DNA from 4 places in the Lelliottia sp. genome. Region 4 is predicted to be linked to each of the others. Evidence: predicted binding sites of a transcription regulator. Region 4 holds the regulator's gene; each other region holds the start of a gene.
What was found. The regulator sigma-54, encoded in region 4, starts transcription at its own class of promoters, with help from an activator protein. The targets are predictions, from matches to a motif close to GTTGGCACANNTTTCGCTNT.
Positions count from the first base shown of each region.

Region 1 (4,352 bases), on a different contig from region 4:
ATTTCAGCGGTGTGGTCGTGCCAAGCAGATTTTTAGCTAAATACATCGCGCTGATCTGAATGGGTTGCAGGAACGGCAGCACCTGGCCGTTTATTTCTGCACAATCTCCCAGCGCATAAATATCGGGCTGTGTGGTTTGTAGATAGCTGTCGACCTTTACACCGAGACGGGTTTCTGCGCCGGCCCGGCGGGCGAGTGCGGTTTCTGGACGCAAACCAGTTGCGGCAACCACGACGTCGATTTCCACGCTGCGGTTCCGGTCGAGCGTCGCGCGAATCCCGGTGTCGGTTTTTGTCAGGCTCTGTAACTGTGATTTCAGCAGCTGATGCACGCCCATATCCGTCAGGCGATGCTGTAAGCGACTACTGACTTCTGCAGGCATCAGGGCTGATAAAATACTGGCCGCATGATCAACTAGCGTTACGGATTTACCCGACCGGCAAAAATCCATTGCCAGTTCGGTGCCTATCAGGCCCCCGCCAACAATCATCACCCGCTGGGCGTCGCGAAGCGTGGTTTCGCAAGCCTTGTACTCCTGCTGACTGTTTAGCGTAAGCATGAGCTCATGTCCTTCAATTGGCGGCACAAAAGCCGACGCACCCGTTGCCAGCACCAGTTTGTCGTAATGCCACTGTTTATCTTTGGCCTTCACGCAGTGCGCGGCGGCGTCGATATCGGTTACCCAGGTGTAAGGGAAAAGACGCAGGTTGAACTGTTCGGCAAACTCCCCCGCCGTCTGGCGCGTGAGGTCGTCTGCACGCTGGCTCTGGCTGATGACGTGGCTGAGATCCGGCTTGTTGTACTCGTCCATACTGTCAGCGGCGATGAGCGTCAGCGGCACATTCGCATCTTGTTTGCGGATATTTTTCACCAGCTGACGGGCGGCAAAGCCCGAGCCGATGATCACGATTCCGTGGCTCATTTTGCCTCCGTTGCCAGGACGTCAAAAACGTCTTTACCGAGTGAACATTCCGGGCACAGGAAATTATCCGGTACGTCGCTCCACGGCGTGCCTGGCGCAACGTCCTGAAGCGGCTCGCCCAATGCAGGATCGTAAACCCACTGGCAAACGCTGCATTGCATGCAGGGGCCAAGATCTGCTGCCGCAGCGGCGGCGCAGGCGCAATTTTCCTGCTGTTGTGCCGGTTTTACTGAAGCTTCCGGCAATGGAGCGAGCGCCCACTGACGTGCAATTTCACGGCCATGCTGGCGGCAAATTTCCAGCGCATCGACGTCCGGGCGCCATTTTGCTTTCAGGCTCATCGACATTTCGAAACCGGCATCTTGCAAGCGCGTGGACAGGCGATCAACCGCGCCGCCGCTCCAGCCGTGGGAACCAAAAGCACTGGCCCGTTTGTGACGAAAACGCAGGCCCGTCATCTCTTCGACCAGACCGGCAATCTTCGGCATCATCACGTTGTTCATGGTCGATGTTCCCACCAGCACGCCTTTGGAGCGGAAAACGTTGGTCAGGATTTCGTTTTTATCGCTACGCGCCACGTTGAAGATTTTCACCGCCACGTTCGGGTCAACTTCATTTATGCCCTGAGCAATGGCGTCTGCCATCATGCGGGTGTTGTTGGACATGGTGTCGTAGAACAGGGTGATGCGGTCTTCCTGATAATCCGCCGCCCATTTCAGATACAGCTCCACAATTTGCGTTGGGTTTTCGCGCCACACCACGCCGTGGGAGGTGGCAATCATATCCACTGGCAAATTGAAGCCGAGAATTTCAGTGATTTTTGGCGTCACCAGACGGCTGAAAGGCGTCAGGATGTTGGCGTAGTAGCGCTGGCACTGTTCAAACAGTTCGGTCTGATCCACTTCGTCGTTGAACAGGCGCTCGTCGCAGTAGTGCTGACCAAAAGCGTCATTGCTGAACAACACTGCGTCACCCGTCATGTAAGTCATCATGCTGTCGGGCCAGTGCAGCATCGGGGTTTCAACGAAGATCAGCTGTTTGCCGTTGCCAATATCCAGCGCGTCACCGGTTTTGACCGTGTGGAAGTTCCACTCCGGATGGTGGTGATGGCCGTTGATAGAGTCGATGGCGTTGGTGGTGCAGTAAATCGGGGTATTTGGGATGTAGGACATCAGCTCGGTCAGCGCGCCGGCGTGGTCTTCTTCCGCGTGGTTAATGATGATGTAGTCGATGGCGTCCAGATCGATTTCGCTGCGCAGGTTCTGCACGAACTCGCGGCTGAATTTGTGATCGACGGTATCGATCAGGACGTTTTTACCTTCACGAATCAGATAGCTGTTGTAGCTGCTGCCGCGCAGGGTTTTGTATTCGGTACCATGAAAATCACGCACTTCCCAGTCACGTTGGCCAACCCAATGAATGTTATTTTTAACCAGAATAGACATAGCAACCTCAAATTATTACGGTATTTTTAACTAAGATGATTTGCTTATATCAAGTTGCGTGCCAACTATTTAATTTATTGATTTTAATCGCTTTTAAAAATAATAGCTCATGATTGGTAGTCAAAGTGACTATCTTTTTTACTGTCAATATGACAATATTCATTGTCAAAATGACAGCGAGGCGAAAATGAGTTTTTCTGTAGAGGTGCTGGCGAAGATCGCCATTGAACTGCAAACCGGTATTGGCCATCAGGATCGCTTTCAGCGGCTGATCTCCACGCTGCGCCACGTGCTGGATTGTGATGCGTCAGCGCTGCTGCGCTACGAAGGACGACAGTTTATTCCGCTGGCCATCGACGGGCTGGCGCACGACGTGCTGGGGCGTCGTTTTACGCTGGAAGGGCACCCGCGTCTGGAGACGATTGCCCGTGCGGGTGACGTGGTGCGATTCCCGGCGGACAGCGATTTACCCGATCCTTACGATGGATTAATCCCTGGGCAAGAGAGCCTGAAGGTCCACGCCTGTATCGGCTTGCCGCTGTTTGCCGGACAGAATCTGATTGGTGCGTTAACGCTCGATGGCCTTGAGCCGGATCAGTTCGATACGTTTAGCGATGAAGAGCTGCGCCTGATTGCTGCGCTGGCCTCTGGCGCGCTCAATAATGCGCTGCTGATCGAACAACTGGAAAGTCAGAACATTATGCCGGGCAGTCCGGTCGCGTTCGAGCACGTCGCGCATACGGAAATGATAGGCCTGTCGCCAGGGATGATGCAGCTGAAAAAGGAGATCGAGATTGTTGCGGCGTCCGATCTCAACGTGCTGATCGGTGGTGAAACAGGCACCGGAAAAGAGCTGGTGGCGAAATCGATTCACGAAGGTTCGCCGCGAGCGGTCAATCCGCTGGTGTATCTGAACTGCGCCGCGCTGCCCGAAAGCGTGGCGGAAAGTGAGCTATTCGGGCATGTCAAAGGGGCGTTTACCGGCGCCATCAGCAACCGCAGCGGCAAGTTTGAAATGGCCGATAACGGCACGCTGTTCCTTGATGAAATCGGTGAGCTGTCGCTGGCGCTTCAGGCCAAGCTGCTGCGCGTGTTGCAGTACGGTGATATTCAGCGCGTCGGTGACGATCGCAGTTTGCGCGTCGACGTGCGCGTGCTGGCGGCGACCAACCGCGATCTGCGCGAAGAGGTGCTGGCCGGGAATTTTCGTGCCGATCTGTTCCATCGTTTAAGCGTGTTTCCGCTGTCAGTCCCGCCGTTGCGCGAGCGTGGTGAGGACGTCGTGCTTCTGGCAGGCTTTTTCTGCGAGCAGTGCCGGTTAAAAATGGGATTATCACGCGTGGTGTTAAGCCCCGGCGCGCGTAGCCATTTGTTAAGTTACGGCTGGCCGGGAAACGTGCGTGAGCTGGAACATGCCATTCATCGTGCAGTGGTCCTGGCACGTGCCGCGCGTTTGGGCGACGACGTGGTGATCCACGCGCGACATTTTGCTTTGCATGATGAGGCAGCGCCTGCCGTGGCGCAGGAACTCCCGGCGATAGCCAATGAAAATCTGCGTGAGGCGACGGAAGCATTTCAACGCCAGATGATTACCCGCGCGCTGGATCAAAATGGACGTAGCTGGGCGGCTTGCGCGCGAGCGCTTGAGATGGACGTCGCCAACCTGCATCGGCTGGCGAAACGCCTGGGGCTAAAGGGCTAAATAATCCCGGCTTGATAGAAATCTTGCAGGTTGATGGCACCGCAAAGCTTGCCGCTGTCGTCAACGACAGGTGCCGCGGTGATTTTACGTTTCATTAAGATCTCTTTGGCTTCGATGGCGCGGCTTTCGGCGTTTAGCGTCAGCCCGCCAGCGGTCATTGCCTCACTCACGATGGCGTCCAGACTGCCGCCGCCGACCAGCCAGCGGCGAAGGTCGCCATCGGTGAAGACACCTTTAACCAGACCCGTTTCATCACAGACCGCGACCAGTCCCAGTCCGGTGC
Region 1 covers NZ_JAZQNX010000019.1:10,648-14,999, forward strand. The annotation lists gene norW (NADH:flavorubredoxin reductase NorW) at 1-922, opposite strand, end outside; gene norV (anaerobic nitric oxide reductase flavorubredoxin) at 919-2,367, opposite strand; gene norR (nitric oxide reductase transcriptional regulator NorR) at 2,555-4,069, shown strand; gene gutQ (arabinose-5-phosphate isomerase GutQ) at 4,066-4,352, opposite strand, start outside.
Region 1: the regulator sigma-54 is predicted to act here: its motif matches at 2,414-2,433, upstream of norV (anaerobic nitric oxide reductase flavorubredoxin).

Region 2 (4,352 bases), on a different contig from region 4:
TTACTGAATCTGGAAAAAATTGAGGAAGGACTCTTCCGCGGACAGAGCGAAGATCTCGGCTTGCGCCAGGTCTTTGGCGGTCAGGTCGTGGGTCAGGCGCTGTACGCAGCCAAAGAGACCGTGCCCGAAGATCGTCTGGTGCACTCTTTTCACAGCTATTTTTTGCGTCCCGGCGACAGCGCAAAACCGATTATTTATGATGTAGAAGTCCTTCGCGACGGTAATAGTTTTAGTGCCCGCCGCGTGGCCGCCATTCAAAATGGTAAACCGATTTTTTACATGACGGCCTCATTTCAGGCCCCGGAACCGGGCTATGAGCATCAAAAAACGATGCCGTCCGCCCCTGCTCCTGATGAGCTGAAATCAGAAACGGATATCGCGCGTGCGCTGGCACATTTGTTGCCGCCGCAGGTCAAAGAAAAATTCCTGTGTGATAAGCCACTGGAAATCCGCCCGGTTGAGTTCCACAACCCGATGAAAGGCCATATCGCCGAGCCGAAGCGTCAGGTGTGGATGCGCGCTAACGGCGCGATGCCGGAAGATCTTCGCGTTCATCAATATTTGCTGGGCTATGCCTCTGATTTCAATTTCCTGCCGGTGGCATTGCAGCCGCACGGCGTGGGCTTCCTGGAGACGGGAATGCAGGTGGCGACTATTGACCACTCCATGTGGTTCCATCGCCCGTTTGATATGAACGAATGGCTGTTATATAGCGTGGAAAGTACGTCGGCATCCAGCGCGCGCGGCTTTGTGCGCGGCGAGTTTTATACTCAGGATGGCATTCTGGTGGCCTCGACAGTGCAGGAAGGGGTGATGCGAAATCGAGGTTAAGTCTGGAGCAGGTTGATGCCCTCACCCTGACCCTCTCCCACAAGGAGAGGGAATAAACATTAAAAAAGGCAACTGACGTTGCCTTTTTACTTTGACCTTGTGCGGTCTGATGCCCTCACCCTGGTCCTCTCCCACAAGGAGAGGGAATAAATATTAAAAAAGGCAACTGACGTTGCCTTTTTACTTTGACCTTGTGCGGTCTGATGCCCTCACCCTGACCCTCTCCCACGGGGAGAGGGAATAAACATTAAAAAAGGCAACTGACGTTGCCTTTTTACTTTTATTACGCGTTATACGCATTTTCGCCGTGGCTGTTGACGTCCAGACCTTCGCGTTCCTGCTCTTCCGGTACACGCAGACCCACGGTCATATCAGCAAGTTTATATGCAATGAAGGCGACGACACCAGACCAGACGATTGTCACGCCGATGCTTTCCAGCTGAACAAGAACCTGATGGCCCATAGTGACACCTTCTGCATAACCTACACCGCCCAGCGACGTTGAGGCAAAGATACCGGTCATGATACAGCCAACAATGCCGCACACACCGTGCACACCGAACACGTCGCAAGGGTCATCGACACGCAGAACACGTTTCAGTGCGGTTACGCCCCACAGACCAGCCAGACCGGCAACCAGACCGACGATCAGCGCTCCGCCTACACCCACATAACCACAGGCTGGCGTGATACCGACCAGACCGGCAATCGCACCGGAACACGCGCCCAGCAGAGACGGTTTACCACGTACCACCCACTCGCCGAACACCCATGAAAGGATTGCGCCAGCGGTTGCGACAACGGTGTTCACAAAGGCCAGAGCGGCGATTTCGTTCGCGGCGCTCGCAGAGCCAGCGTTGAAGCCAAACCAGCCAAAGTACAGAATCGCGGTGCCCGTGAAGACCATCGGCAGGTTGTGCGGTTTGAACGCTTCTTTGCCAAAGCCCACGCGCTTGCCAATCAGGTATGCACCCACCAGGCCTGCTACCGCAGCGTTAATGTGGACAACCGTACCGCCTGCAAAGTCCAGCGCGCCATGGGAAGCCAGCAGACCGCCGCCCCAGACCATATGCGCAATTGGCACATAAGAGAGCGTCAGCCACACCACCACGAAAATGAGCACCGCTGAGAAGCGAATACGTTCCGCCAGCGCGCCAACTATCAGGCCAACCGTAATCGCGGCGAAAGACCCCTGGAACGCGACGTGGATGTACTGATAGAAACTGCCCATCAAAGCGGTCAGTTCGATATTTTTCAGCATCACCCAGTTAAAGTTGCCGAAGAAGGCGTTGCCTTCACCGAACGCGAGTGAATAACCGTAAACTACCCACAGCACACAGACCAGCGCGAACGTCACGGCAACCTGAGTCAGCATCGACAGGACGTTTTTACCGCGGATCAAGCCGCCGTAGAACAGCGCGATGCCCGGAATAGTCATGAACAGCACCAGCGCGGTGCAGATCATCATAAAAGCGTTATCGGCTTTATCAGCCACCGCAGGGGCCGCCATCGCCAGGCCCGGCAGCAGTGCCAGAGACCCCAGAGCCAGTTTGATTGTTGTTTTCTTCATTTTCTCGATCCCTATCACTGTGTGCCAGGAGTTACTTACAGTGCCGCTTCGTCAGCTTCGCCCGTACGGATGCGAATGACGCGCTGCAATTCGGCAACGAAAATTTTGCCGTCGCCAATTTTGCCTGTGTAGGCCGCTTTGCTGACCACATCGATCACTTCATCAAGCTGATCGTCAGCAATCGCTACATCAATTTTCACTTTAGGCAGGAAGTTGACGCTGTATTCTGCTCCGCGATAGAGCTCCGCATGACCCTTCTGACGCCCAAAGCCTTTCACTTCGGTGACCGTCAGCCCCTGAATACCCATTGAAGACAACGCTTCACGCACGTCTTCGAGTTTGAATGGTTTGATGACAACCGTAACCAGCTTCATAGATCCCCTCCAGTCAGAATTCAATAATGGCCGCAGCGCTTACGAAAGAGATATTGCAAGCGCTGTGCCAGAGTTGGAAAAGAGGACAAAATCAGGCTGGAGTGGCGAAGAGAGGCAGGGTTTTGGTTTTAACGAAAAAAAACGCACCATGACAGTGCATGATGCGTTGTATTTTTGCACCAACAGAAAATCCCTGTTAGCGATGTGCTTAATTCTGGTGCATCACGCGCTCAGTGATTCCTCTTCGCGCGTGCTGGCGGCCAGCTCTTCACCGGCGAGCTGCAACTGATACATTTGCCAATAGCGCCCTTTGGCCTCCAGCAGCTGGCGGTGATTCCCGCGCTCAACGGCTTGCCCGCGATGCAGCACCAGAATGGTGTCCGCATCAACAATCGTCGAGAGGCGGTGCGCAATCACCACAAGCGTGGTGTGCTCTCTGACGGCAGCCAGCGCCTGCTGAATGGCCTGCTCGGTACCCGAATCGATACTGGCAGTCGCTTCGTCCAGAATCAGCACCTGCGGCGTTTCAATCAGCACGCGCGCCAGCGCCAGCAGCTGTTTCTGCCCAACGGAAAGCGTATTCCCCTGCTCACCGAGCATCGTGAAGAGTCCATCGCTCATACCGCGAACCAGATCGGCGAGCTGGACTTTTTCCAGCACGTCCCAGACCTGTTCTTCCGTAAAAGGCCTTCCCAGCGTGACGTTGGCAAAGAACGAGTCGGCCATCACCACCGGATCCTGCTGCACCATAGCGACCCCTTTGCGCAGCACGCTGTGACTCAGAGAGGCTAGCGGTCGGCCATCAATGCGGATTTCGCCGTGGCTCAGCGGATAGTAGCCCATCAATAAGCTTGCGAGCGTACTCTTCCCGCTCCCCGTGTGCCCCACCAGCGCCACAAAGCTGCGCGACGGGATTTCAAGGTTGATGTCCTGAAGCACCAGCCGATCCTCGCGATAGGCGAAGGAGACATTTTCAATCGCAATGGAGCCGCTTTGCAGCTCACGCTCATCATCGCCATAAGTCTGACGCGGGCGATCCATCAGCTCAAATACGCGTTCACCCGCCACCACCGCCTGTTGCAGCATGGATTGCTGCGTCGTCAGCTCAATCAGCGGCTCGTTGAGACGCCCCAGATAGCTAATAAACGCATATAGCACGCCGACTTCAATTGTGCCGCCGGAGCCAAAACCAAACAGCATCAGCAGGCCACACAGCACCAGCGCCGAAAACAGGCTCAGGAGCGGACGCAGCAGGAAACCGTCAAGTCGCAGCGTTTGCATTCGCGCCATGTAGTGCGAGCGACTCGCCTCGCCCATGCGCTCGCCAAAACGCCCCTGCTGGCGGAACTGTTGAATCACGCTCATACCATTAATGACTTCGTTGAAGCCGTCATTAATATCGGCGAGATAGGCACGCAGTCGACGCACAATAGGCGTGCTGTAGCGCTGATAAATCACCATCACAATCATCACGGCTGGGAAAATAGTGATCGCCACCAGCGCCATGCGCCATTCGAGGCTGAACATTGCCACCAGCATAGCGCCAATTAATGCGGCGCTGCGCAGAACCGTGGCCA
Region 2 covers NZ_JAZQNX010000005.1:290,744-295,095, forward strand. The annotation lists gene tesB (acyl-CoA thioesterase II) at 1-831, shown strand, start outside; gene amtB (ammonium transporter AmtB) at 1,115-2,401, opposite strand; gene glnK (P-II family nitrogen regulator) at 2,437-2,775, opposite strand; gene ACKI5T_RS03885 (SmdB family multidrug efflux ABC transporter permease/ATP-binding protein) at 2,998-4,352, opposite strand, start outside.
Region 2: the regulator sigma-54 is predicted to act here: its motif matches at 2,828-2,847, upstream of glnK (P-II family nitrogen regulator).

Region 3 (4,352 bases), on a different contig from region 4:
GCGACTACGGCACAAATGGCGGTCGCCAGCAGCAAATTGACCAACAGCCCGTTCGGTTTGGTCTGCGAATGACGATGCCAGTCGATGTTAAACAGGCTGATAAACAGCCCGCACAAACCAAAGGTCACCAGCCAGATGGCGTTGAGCGGCGTAAGGGCAATGCTGTGATGGATAACAGGAATCACCGCCACGGCACTCAGCCCGCGCGTCAACACCACAACGCCCGCAGCGAACGTCATCACGCTGCCCACTGCGCCGCCAAGCCCGGCAACCCAGCCGCTCAGCGGTTTATAAAACGAGAGGAGAAGTGACAGAACCGCCGTCACCGTCAGGCACGCTACGGCGCTGATAACTAAATCGACAGCGTTCATTTCGCCCCCTCGTTTTGCGTCTGAAGCAGCGACAGATCGCCGAAATCGGTATTCACGGTCAGCTCGCGTTTGCGTTTGCTGCTGCGCGCAATATCACGAATATTCACTAAAATCAGCGCCTTTGTCGGACAGGTACGAACACAGGCCGGGCCTTGTTCATCAAAACTGCACAAATCGCATTTCACCGCCACGGCACGCACGCCCGGCACCCAATCCAGCAGCGTACTGACGCGCGCCGGAGCCGGTGGCGCGGGGGGCGCTTTTGGCGAATTAGCATTGGCAGGAATGTGCAGCGGACGGCTGCCGGAAAATTCAATGGCGCCAAATGGACAGGCGATGCCGCACAGTTTGCAGCTCACGCACAAGCTTTCATTTAACTGTACAGCCCCCTCAACGCGGGTGATGGCGTTGACAGGACAGACACCCGCGCAGGGGGCGTCCTCACAATGATGGCAGAGCTGCGGCGCAGACTCTTTCTCATTGCGCATGACTTTCAAACGTGGCATCGACTGCAACCCGTGCAGGCGGTGCGTTTCTGAACACGCCGCTTCACAGGTATGACAGCCAATGCAGACCGTCGAGTCAGCTATTACAAAACGGTTCACCGGGGAGTCCTCAGGACATAGTCATTTTTGACGAAAAAGTGCCATATCGACACGTCTCGACACGTAAACATCAGACGGTGCGCGGCTCGCTCACCAGCGCTTTTAAATCCACCGGTAAATCGTGCTCAACCGCGGAATAGAGGTTGTTGTAAACAGGTGCGATTTTTTCCAGATAGTGTTCAAGCACCTGCTGGCGATCACGGTTGCTGACGTGACCGTCAACCATGCCGTCGGCCATCAACTGCGCCTGCGCAATCAACTCTCTTTCGCCCTCTTTTGTCTCGACAAAGTACTGAATGGTGTGGCTGTTAAACGTGTCCGCCAGGGTGACGAAAATCATGAAGTGGCCGAACAGTACAAAGCACAAATCCTCTTGTGCCGCACAGCTCATGGCGTGATGCAGACGCGCTTTTGACAGGGTGATCCCCTGGACCAGCGAATTACAGTAATGCTGCCATTGTTCCTGCAGTGATTGATGGCGCTGCGCGATGTAATCCGCCTTTTCGCTAATTTCCCAAATAGTCATCTCAGGTATCCGGTTAATGGAGATACGGCTGTTAAGCAGATTTTGTGCCAATTTTTATCATATTGAAATTTATAGAATTTAAGACAATCCAAACTGTCAATGACAGCCTGTCGACGTGTCATTTCGTCAGCAACGTCATCGTCACACCCTAATCAAAATTAAGCTGGCATCGTTATTGCATTAATGGGGCAAATCATTGAGGAGGCGTCATGCACGAAATCACCCTCTGCCAGCGAGCGCTGGAGTTAATCGAACAGCAGGCAAAAGCGCACAACGCGAAACGCGTGACAGGCGTTTGGCTGAAAGTGGGACCGTTTTCCTGCGTCGAAACCAGCGCCCTCACCTTTTGCTTTGAGCTGGTGTGTCGCGACACGCTGGCTGAAGGCTGTCAGCTGTATATAGAAGAACAGCAGGCCGAATGCTGGTGTGAACACTGCCAGCAATACGTCACGCTGCTCTCCTCTAAAGTGCGCCTCTGTCCGCAGTGTCAGAACGTTGGGCTGCGCATCGTGGCGGACGACGGTTTGCAGATCCAGCGCCTCGAAATAGACCAGGAGTAAATCATGTGTAGTACCTGCGGTTGCGCCGAAGGCAACCTGTATATCGAAGGCGATGAGCATCGCCCTCATTCCGCGTTTCGCTCCGCCCCTTTCTCCCCTGCACCGCGCGCCACGGCGGCGTTAACCGGCATTCGGTTCGCGCCGAAGCAGTCGGATGCGGGCGATCTGCATTACGGCCACGGCGAAGCGGGGACGCATGCGCCAGGCATGAGCCAGCGCAAAATGTTGGAAGTCGAAATCAACGTGCTGGACAAAAACAATCAGCTGGCTGCACGCAATCGCGCACGCTTTGCCGCGCGTCAACAACTGGTGCTGAACCTGGTTTCCAGTCCCGGCTCGGGTAAAACCACTCTGCTCACCGAAACGCTCAAACACCTGAGCGGCAGCGTCTCGTGCGCGGTTATCGAAGGCGATCAGCAAACCGTGAATGACGCCGCACGCATCCGCGAAACCGGCACCCCGGCTATTCAGGTGAATACCGGTAAGGGCTGCCATCTGGATGCGCAAATGATTGCCGACGCCGCGCCGCGTCTGCCGCTGGCCGATAACGGCATTCTGTTTATTGAAAACGTCGGCAATCTGGTGTGTCCGGCGAGTTTTGATCTGGGCGAGCGTCACAAAGTTGCGGTGCTGTCCGTCACCGAAGGAGAAGACAAGCCGCTGAAATATCCGCATATGTTTGCCGCTGCCTCGCTGATGCTGCTTAATAAAATCGACCTGCTGCCGTATCTGAATTTCGATGTCGATAAATGCCTGGCGTACGCGCGCGAGGTGAACCCGGATATTCAGATCCTGCTGGTGTCCGCCACGCGCGGAGACGGCATGGAAAGCTGGCTTGCGTGGCTGGAGAACGAACGATGTGCATAGGCGTCCCGGGACAAATTCATTCCATCGATGGCAATCAGGCGAAAGTAGAAGTCTGCGGCGTGCTCCGCGACGTTGATCTCACGCTGGTCGGGTGTGCGGATGAAACTGGCGCATCGCGTATTGGCCAGTGGGTGCTGGTCCACGTGGGTTTTGCGATGAGCATGATTGACGAGGAAGAAGCCCGCGACACCCTGGCGGCGCTGCAAAATATGTTCGACGTCGAACCCGACGTGGGCGCGCTGCTGTATGGCGAGGAGCGATAGCCGATGCGCTACGTTGATGAATATCGTTCGCCAGAACAAGTGATGCGGCTTATCGCTCACCTTAAGATTCGGGCAACATTACTCGAGTACACCGCGCAGCGTCCGCTGCGGATCATGGAAGTGTGCGGCGGACACACGCATGCCATCTTCAAGTTTGGCCTTGACCAGTTGCTGCCGGAGAACATCGAGTTTATCCACGGTCCAGGCTGTCCGGTGTGCGTGCTGCCGATGGGCCGCATCGATAATTGCATCGAAATCGCCAGCCAACCGGGCGTGATTTTCTGCACTTTTGGCGATGCGATGCGCGTGCCGGGCAAAAACGGTTCACTGTTACAGGCCAGAGCGCGCGGTGCGGATGTGCGAATTGTCTATTCTCCTGTGGATGCGCTGAAGCTGGCGGCGGAAAATCCAACGCGCAAAGTGGTGTTTTTCGGCCTGGGATTTGAAACCACCATGCCCGCCACGGCGATTACTTTGCAACAGGCAAAAGCGCAAGGTCTCGATAACTTCTTCTTTTTTTGCCAGCACATCACGCTGATCCCTACGTTGCGCAGCCTGCTGGAAGAACCGGATAACGGAATTGATGCTTTTTTAGCGCCCGGCCACGTCAGTATGGTGATTGGCACAGAGGCGTACGGTTTTATTGCAGCGGACTATCATCGGCCATTAGTGGTCGCTGGTTTCGAACCACTTGATCTACTGCAAGGCGTTAACATGCTGGTTGAGCAGAAAATAGCAGCCATGAGCGTGGTCGAAAATCAGTATCGCCGCGTCGTGCCCGATGCGGGAAATCCGCTGGCGCAAAAAGCCATCGCCGAGGTTTTTGCCGTAGAAGGTGACAGCGAATGGCGCGGTTTGGGATGGATTGCAGCGTCTGGCGTGCATTTAACCCCCGCGTATCGCGCATTCGACGCCGAAGCGCATTTTCGCCCGCAGCCACAGCAGGTTTGTGATGACCCGAGAGCCCGCTGCGGGGCCGTGCTGACCGGTAAATGCAAACCGCATCAATGCCCGTTATTTGGCAACACCTGCAATCCGCAAACCGCATTTGGCGCGCTAATGGTCTCTTCCGAAGGCGCCTGCGCCGCATGGTATCAGTATCGCAATCAGGAGTGTGAAGCATGAACACGGTTGAAATGGCGCACGGCAGCGGCGGCCAG
Region 3 covers NZ_JAZQNX010000039.1:4,730-9,081, forward strand. The annotation lists gene hycC (formate hydrogenlyase subunit 3) at 1-371, opposite strand, end outside; gene ACKI5T_RS18220 (4Fe-4S dicluster domain-containing protein) at 368-976, opposite strand; gene hycA (formate hydrogenlyase regulator HycA) at 1,047-1,502, opposite strand; gene hypA (hydrogenase maturation nickel metallochaperone HypA) at 1,712-2,062, shown strand; gene hypB (hydrogenase nickel incorporation protein HypB) at 2,066-2,929, shown strand; gene ACKI5T_RS18240 (HypC/HybG/HupF family hydrogenase formation chaperone) at 2,920-3,192, shown strand; gene hypD (hydrogenase formation protein HypD) at 3,196-4,317, shown strand; gene hypE (hydrogenase expression/formation protein HypE) at 4,314-4,352, shown strand, end outside.
Region 3: the regulator sigma-54 is predicted to act here: its motif matches at 1,665-1,684, upstream of hypA (hydrogenase maturation nickel metallochaperone HypA).

Region 4 (4,352 bases):
GTACTGCCCATTTTTTCACGGGTCAGAATGGCCTCAAACACCACCTGAGGTGGCAGGCTTAACTGTTTTGCGGCCAGTTCACTGATGATTTCCAGAGCGCGTTTTTTGCTCTGGCAGTGAACGCCACTGCGGGTACATTCCTGGTTAAGGACATGACTTAATTGAAGACCGGAATCGTTGTTCATCATAATTTCACCTAAGCGCTAACTGTACAAATGGCCTGTTGTGTTTCACAACAGGCCGTCCTGCACCCGTTAACTGCTCGGACAATTAGTGTTGTTTCAGTTTATCTTTATGTTTATTAAGCTGTCGCGCAAGCTTGTCAATCAAGCCGTCGATAGCCGCGTACATGTCTTGCCCTTCCGCACTGGCATGGATTTCGCCCCCGTTTATGTGCAGGGTTGCGTCCGAGATATGAGTCACTTTCTCCACTTTCAACACAATGTAGACCTGATTGATCCTCTCGAAATACTGCTCCAGCTTGGCGAATTTTGTATTCAAAAAGTCGCGTAAAGCCTCAGTGATTTCGACATTGTGTCCTGTGATGTTGAGCTGCATAGTGTCTTCCTTATCGGTTGTGTCAAACCAGTTGTTTACGCTGGTTAGACGGCGGAATGGATAAAGACTCTCGATACTTCGCAACAGTACGACGTGCCACCATGATACCCTGATCGGACAGCATGGTGGTTAACTTACTGTCACTCAGTGGCTTCGCGGGGTTTTCCGCGGCGATCAACTTCTTCACCAGAGCACGAATTGCCGTCGACGAGGCTTCGCCGCCGCCTTCGGTATTCACATGACTGGAGAAGAAATACTTAAGCTCAAAAATACCACGTGGGCTGTGCAGATACTTCTGCGTGGTCACACGCGAAATGGTCGATTCGTGCATCTCAACGGCTTGAGCAATATCTGCCAAAACCATCGGTTTCATAAATTCTTCGCCCTGCTCAAAAAAGCCTTGCTGCTGTTCCACAATGCAGCGACTCACGCGTAGCAGCGTATCATTTCGGCTTTCGAGGCTTTTGATCAGCCATCGCGCTTCCTGAAGATTGCTACGAATATATTGATTGTCGGAGTCGTTCCGCGCACTGGTGCACATGGAAGCGTATTGCTGGTTGATTTGCAGGCGGGGAATGCTGTCGGAATTGAGTTCTACGGTCCAGAGACCGTTGTGCTTTCGGACCAGAACGTCAGGAATCACATATTCGGGTTCGCCGGTTTGGATCGATTGCCCCGGCCGGGGATCGAGCGACTGGATCAGATTTACCGCTTCTTTCAGTACATCTTCTTTGAGTCGCGTCACGCGCATCAGGCTGCGGAAATCATGATTCGCCAGCAAATCCAAATGTTCGCTGATAATTAGTCGCGCTTCGTCGAGTCTTGGCGTCTCTTTTGCAAACTGAGAAAGCTGGATCAGCAAACAGTCGCGCAGATCTTTTGCTGCGACGCCGATAGGGTCAAAGCGTTGAATGCGCTTGAGGACGGCTTCGATCTCGTCGAGTTCGATTTCGCTATCACCCATGCTTTCCAGAATTTCGTCCAGGGTCACCGTTAAATACCCGGTATCATCCACGGCATCGACAATGGAAGTGGCAATCGCGCGATCGGTTTCGGTGAAAGGGGTCAACTCCACCTGCCACATCAGGTAATCCTGTAGCGACTGCGTGGTTTCACCCTGATAAACCGGTAACTCATCATCCTGATAATCAGCGCGCGTTCCGGATGGGGTACCAGCGGTGTAAATTTCATCCCAGCTGGCATCTAGCGGTAACTCGTCAGGCATCTCTTTCTGCTCAAGGGCATCTGCCGTATCGAGCGTTTCGGTGTCCTGCTTTTCCTGGGTATCTACCTCTTCATGAAGATCGGTTTGCTCCAGCAGCGGATTACTGTCCAGCGCTTGCTGCAGTTCCTGCTGAAGTTCTAACGTTGACAGTTGCAACAGACGGATCGCCTGTTGTAACTGTGGCGTCATCGCCAACTGTTGGCTGAGCCTTAATTGCAAACCTTGCTTCATGTTCAGGGCGTTTTTCTCCGGTCCTGCGTAACTTAACCTCTACCCTATCAGAGTCTGAAGTCTTCCCCAAGGTACACGCGCTTAACATGTTCATCTTCGAGGATTTCGAGTGGCGTGCCGTGAGCAATCAAATGGCCCTGGCTGACGATATACGCACGCTCACAAACGGCCAGCGTTTCGCGCACGTTGTGGTCGGTAATCAGCACACCGAGACCGCTGTCGCGCAGATGTTCGATAATGCGTTTAATGTCGATAACGGAGATGGGGTCAACACCTGCAAATGGTTCATCCAGAAGGATAAATTTCGGATTGGCTGCCAGGGCGCGAGCAATTTCTACTCGGCGGCGTTCCCCCCCCGAAAGTGCCTGGCCGAGGCTGTCGCGCAGGTGTTCAATATGGAACTCTTCCATCAATTCGTTGGCGCGATCCTGACGCTGCTCAGCGGTCAAATCGTCACGGATTTGCAGGACGGCCATCAGATTGTCGAACACGCTAAGACGGCGGAAAATAGACGCTTCCTGCGGCAGATAGCCAATCCCGCGACGCGCGCGAGCGTGCAGCGGCAGCAGGCTAATGTCTTCATCATCAATGATGATGTTGCCCGCATCGCGCGGAACAATGCCAACCACCATGTAAAAGGTGGTGGTTTTACCAGCACCGTTAGGACCCAACAGGCCAACAATTTCGCCGGAGTTAACGGTCAGACTGACATCTTCCACGACGCGGCGGCCTTTGTAGGCTTTGGCGAGGTTTTTTGCAGTTAATGTTGCCATAACGAATTAGTTACTCTTTTTCTGTGCGGGAGCCTGGGTTTTCCCTTTGTCCTGCAGCTGAGACGGAACCAGTACGGTTGTCACGCGCTTACCTTTCTCGCTGGAAGCCTGCATTTTCTGCTCTTTCACCAGATAAGTGATCTTATCGCCAGTGATGTTGCTGTCCAACTGCTCCAGATACGCATTGCCGGTCAGGATGACAAGGTCCTTCGCCAGCTCATAGTGCATGTGCGAGGCGTGGCCTTTAACCGGCTTACCGTTATCCTGCATCTGATAGAACGTTGCCGGATTGCCGTAGCCATCAATAATTTCTTTGCCTTGTTCACCGCCAGGACGGGTGACAACCACTTTATCGGCATTGATTTTGATGGTGCCCTGCGTCATCACGACGTTGCCCGTGAAGGTCACAACGTTCCCCTGCATATCAAGTGACTGGGTGTCAGACTCGATATGAATAGGTTGCTCAGTATCTCCTGTCACCGCAAGGGCAGGGAGACTGGCGGCCAGCAGCGCGCTGGCGATAACAAAATTAAGGCTGAGTTTGTTTATTTTGAATTTCATATGAGGTTCTAACCTTTTCAATCAGCTCGGCGTTTTTGCTGCGTAAGTTCCCGCGCATTCTCAAACCGCTGGAATTAAATGTAGTGCCGTATAACGTCACCAGATCTTGCGACGTCACATCCTGGGTCACCAGGTTGATCTGCGCATTATCTGTCGTAATTTTGCGTAGTTGAGAGTCAGCGGTCAGGGCGTTCACTTCTACGTGACCGTACAGATAAAGCATACGGTCATTTGTCAATTTTGCTCTGTCAGATTTGATCGACCAGGTCGGCACCTTATTGGTGTCAAACGTGGTCATGACCGGCTGAGTAAACCACGAGATACCTTCATCGGAAAAATACTCAACGTGCTGGGCAATCAAGCGATAGTTCAGCGCACCTTCCGGGCTGTAAACCACCGTGTCGCTGTGATCGCTCTTATAGGTCGGATCGTTAGTGGCGACCACTTCTGCTGGCGCATCGTCATTGTCAGCGAGATTCACGCCAATCAATACCAACACGGCCAGTGAAAGCAGAATGATAACCCAACGTCTGGTTTTACTCATATCGATTGCCCTTTGGCCTCATCAAGCTTGCCCTGTGCCAGCAATAACAAATCGCACACCTCGCGAACGGCACCGCGCCCCCCGTTGATCCGGGTGACATAGTCCGCGCGCGGGATCAGCAGAGGATGTGCATCGGCGACGGCGATACTTAACCCCACTTCAGCCATCACCGGCCAGTCAATCAGGTCGTCCCCGACATAGGCCACATTCTCAGGTGCGATGGTCAGTTTCGCCAGTAAATCTCTGAAAGCGACCATTTTGTCAGACTGTCCCTGATACAGATGGGTGATGCCCAATGTCTCACAGCGATCTTCTACCAGTTTAGCCTTACGCCCGGTGATAATGGCAACTTCTATCCCGGATGTGAGCGCACAACGAATGCCGTAACCGTCGCGCACGTTAAATGCTTTCAGCTCTTCGCCGTTATTGCCCATAAAAATCAAGCCATCGGAAAGAACGC
Region 4 covers NZ_JAZQNX010000018.1:92,109-96,460, reverse strand. The annotation lists gene ptsN (PTS IIA-like nitrogen regulatory protein PtsN) at 1-188, opposite strand, end outside; gene hpf (ribosome hibernation promoting factor) at 271-558, opposite strand; gene rpoN (RNA polymerase factor sigma-54) at 581-2,014, opposite strand; gene lptB (LPS export ABC transporter ATP-binding protein) at 2,062-2,787, opposite strand; gene lptA (lipopolysaccharide ABC transporter substrate-binding protein LptA) at 2,794-3,348, opposite strand; gene lptC (LPS export ABC transporter periplasmic protein LptC) at 3,317-3,892, opposite strand; gene kdsC (3-deoxy-manno-octulosonate-8-phosphatase KdsC) at 3,889-4,352, opposite strand, start outside.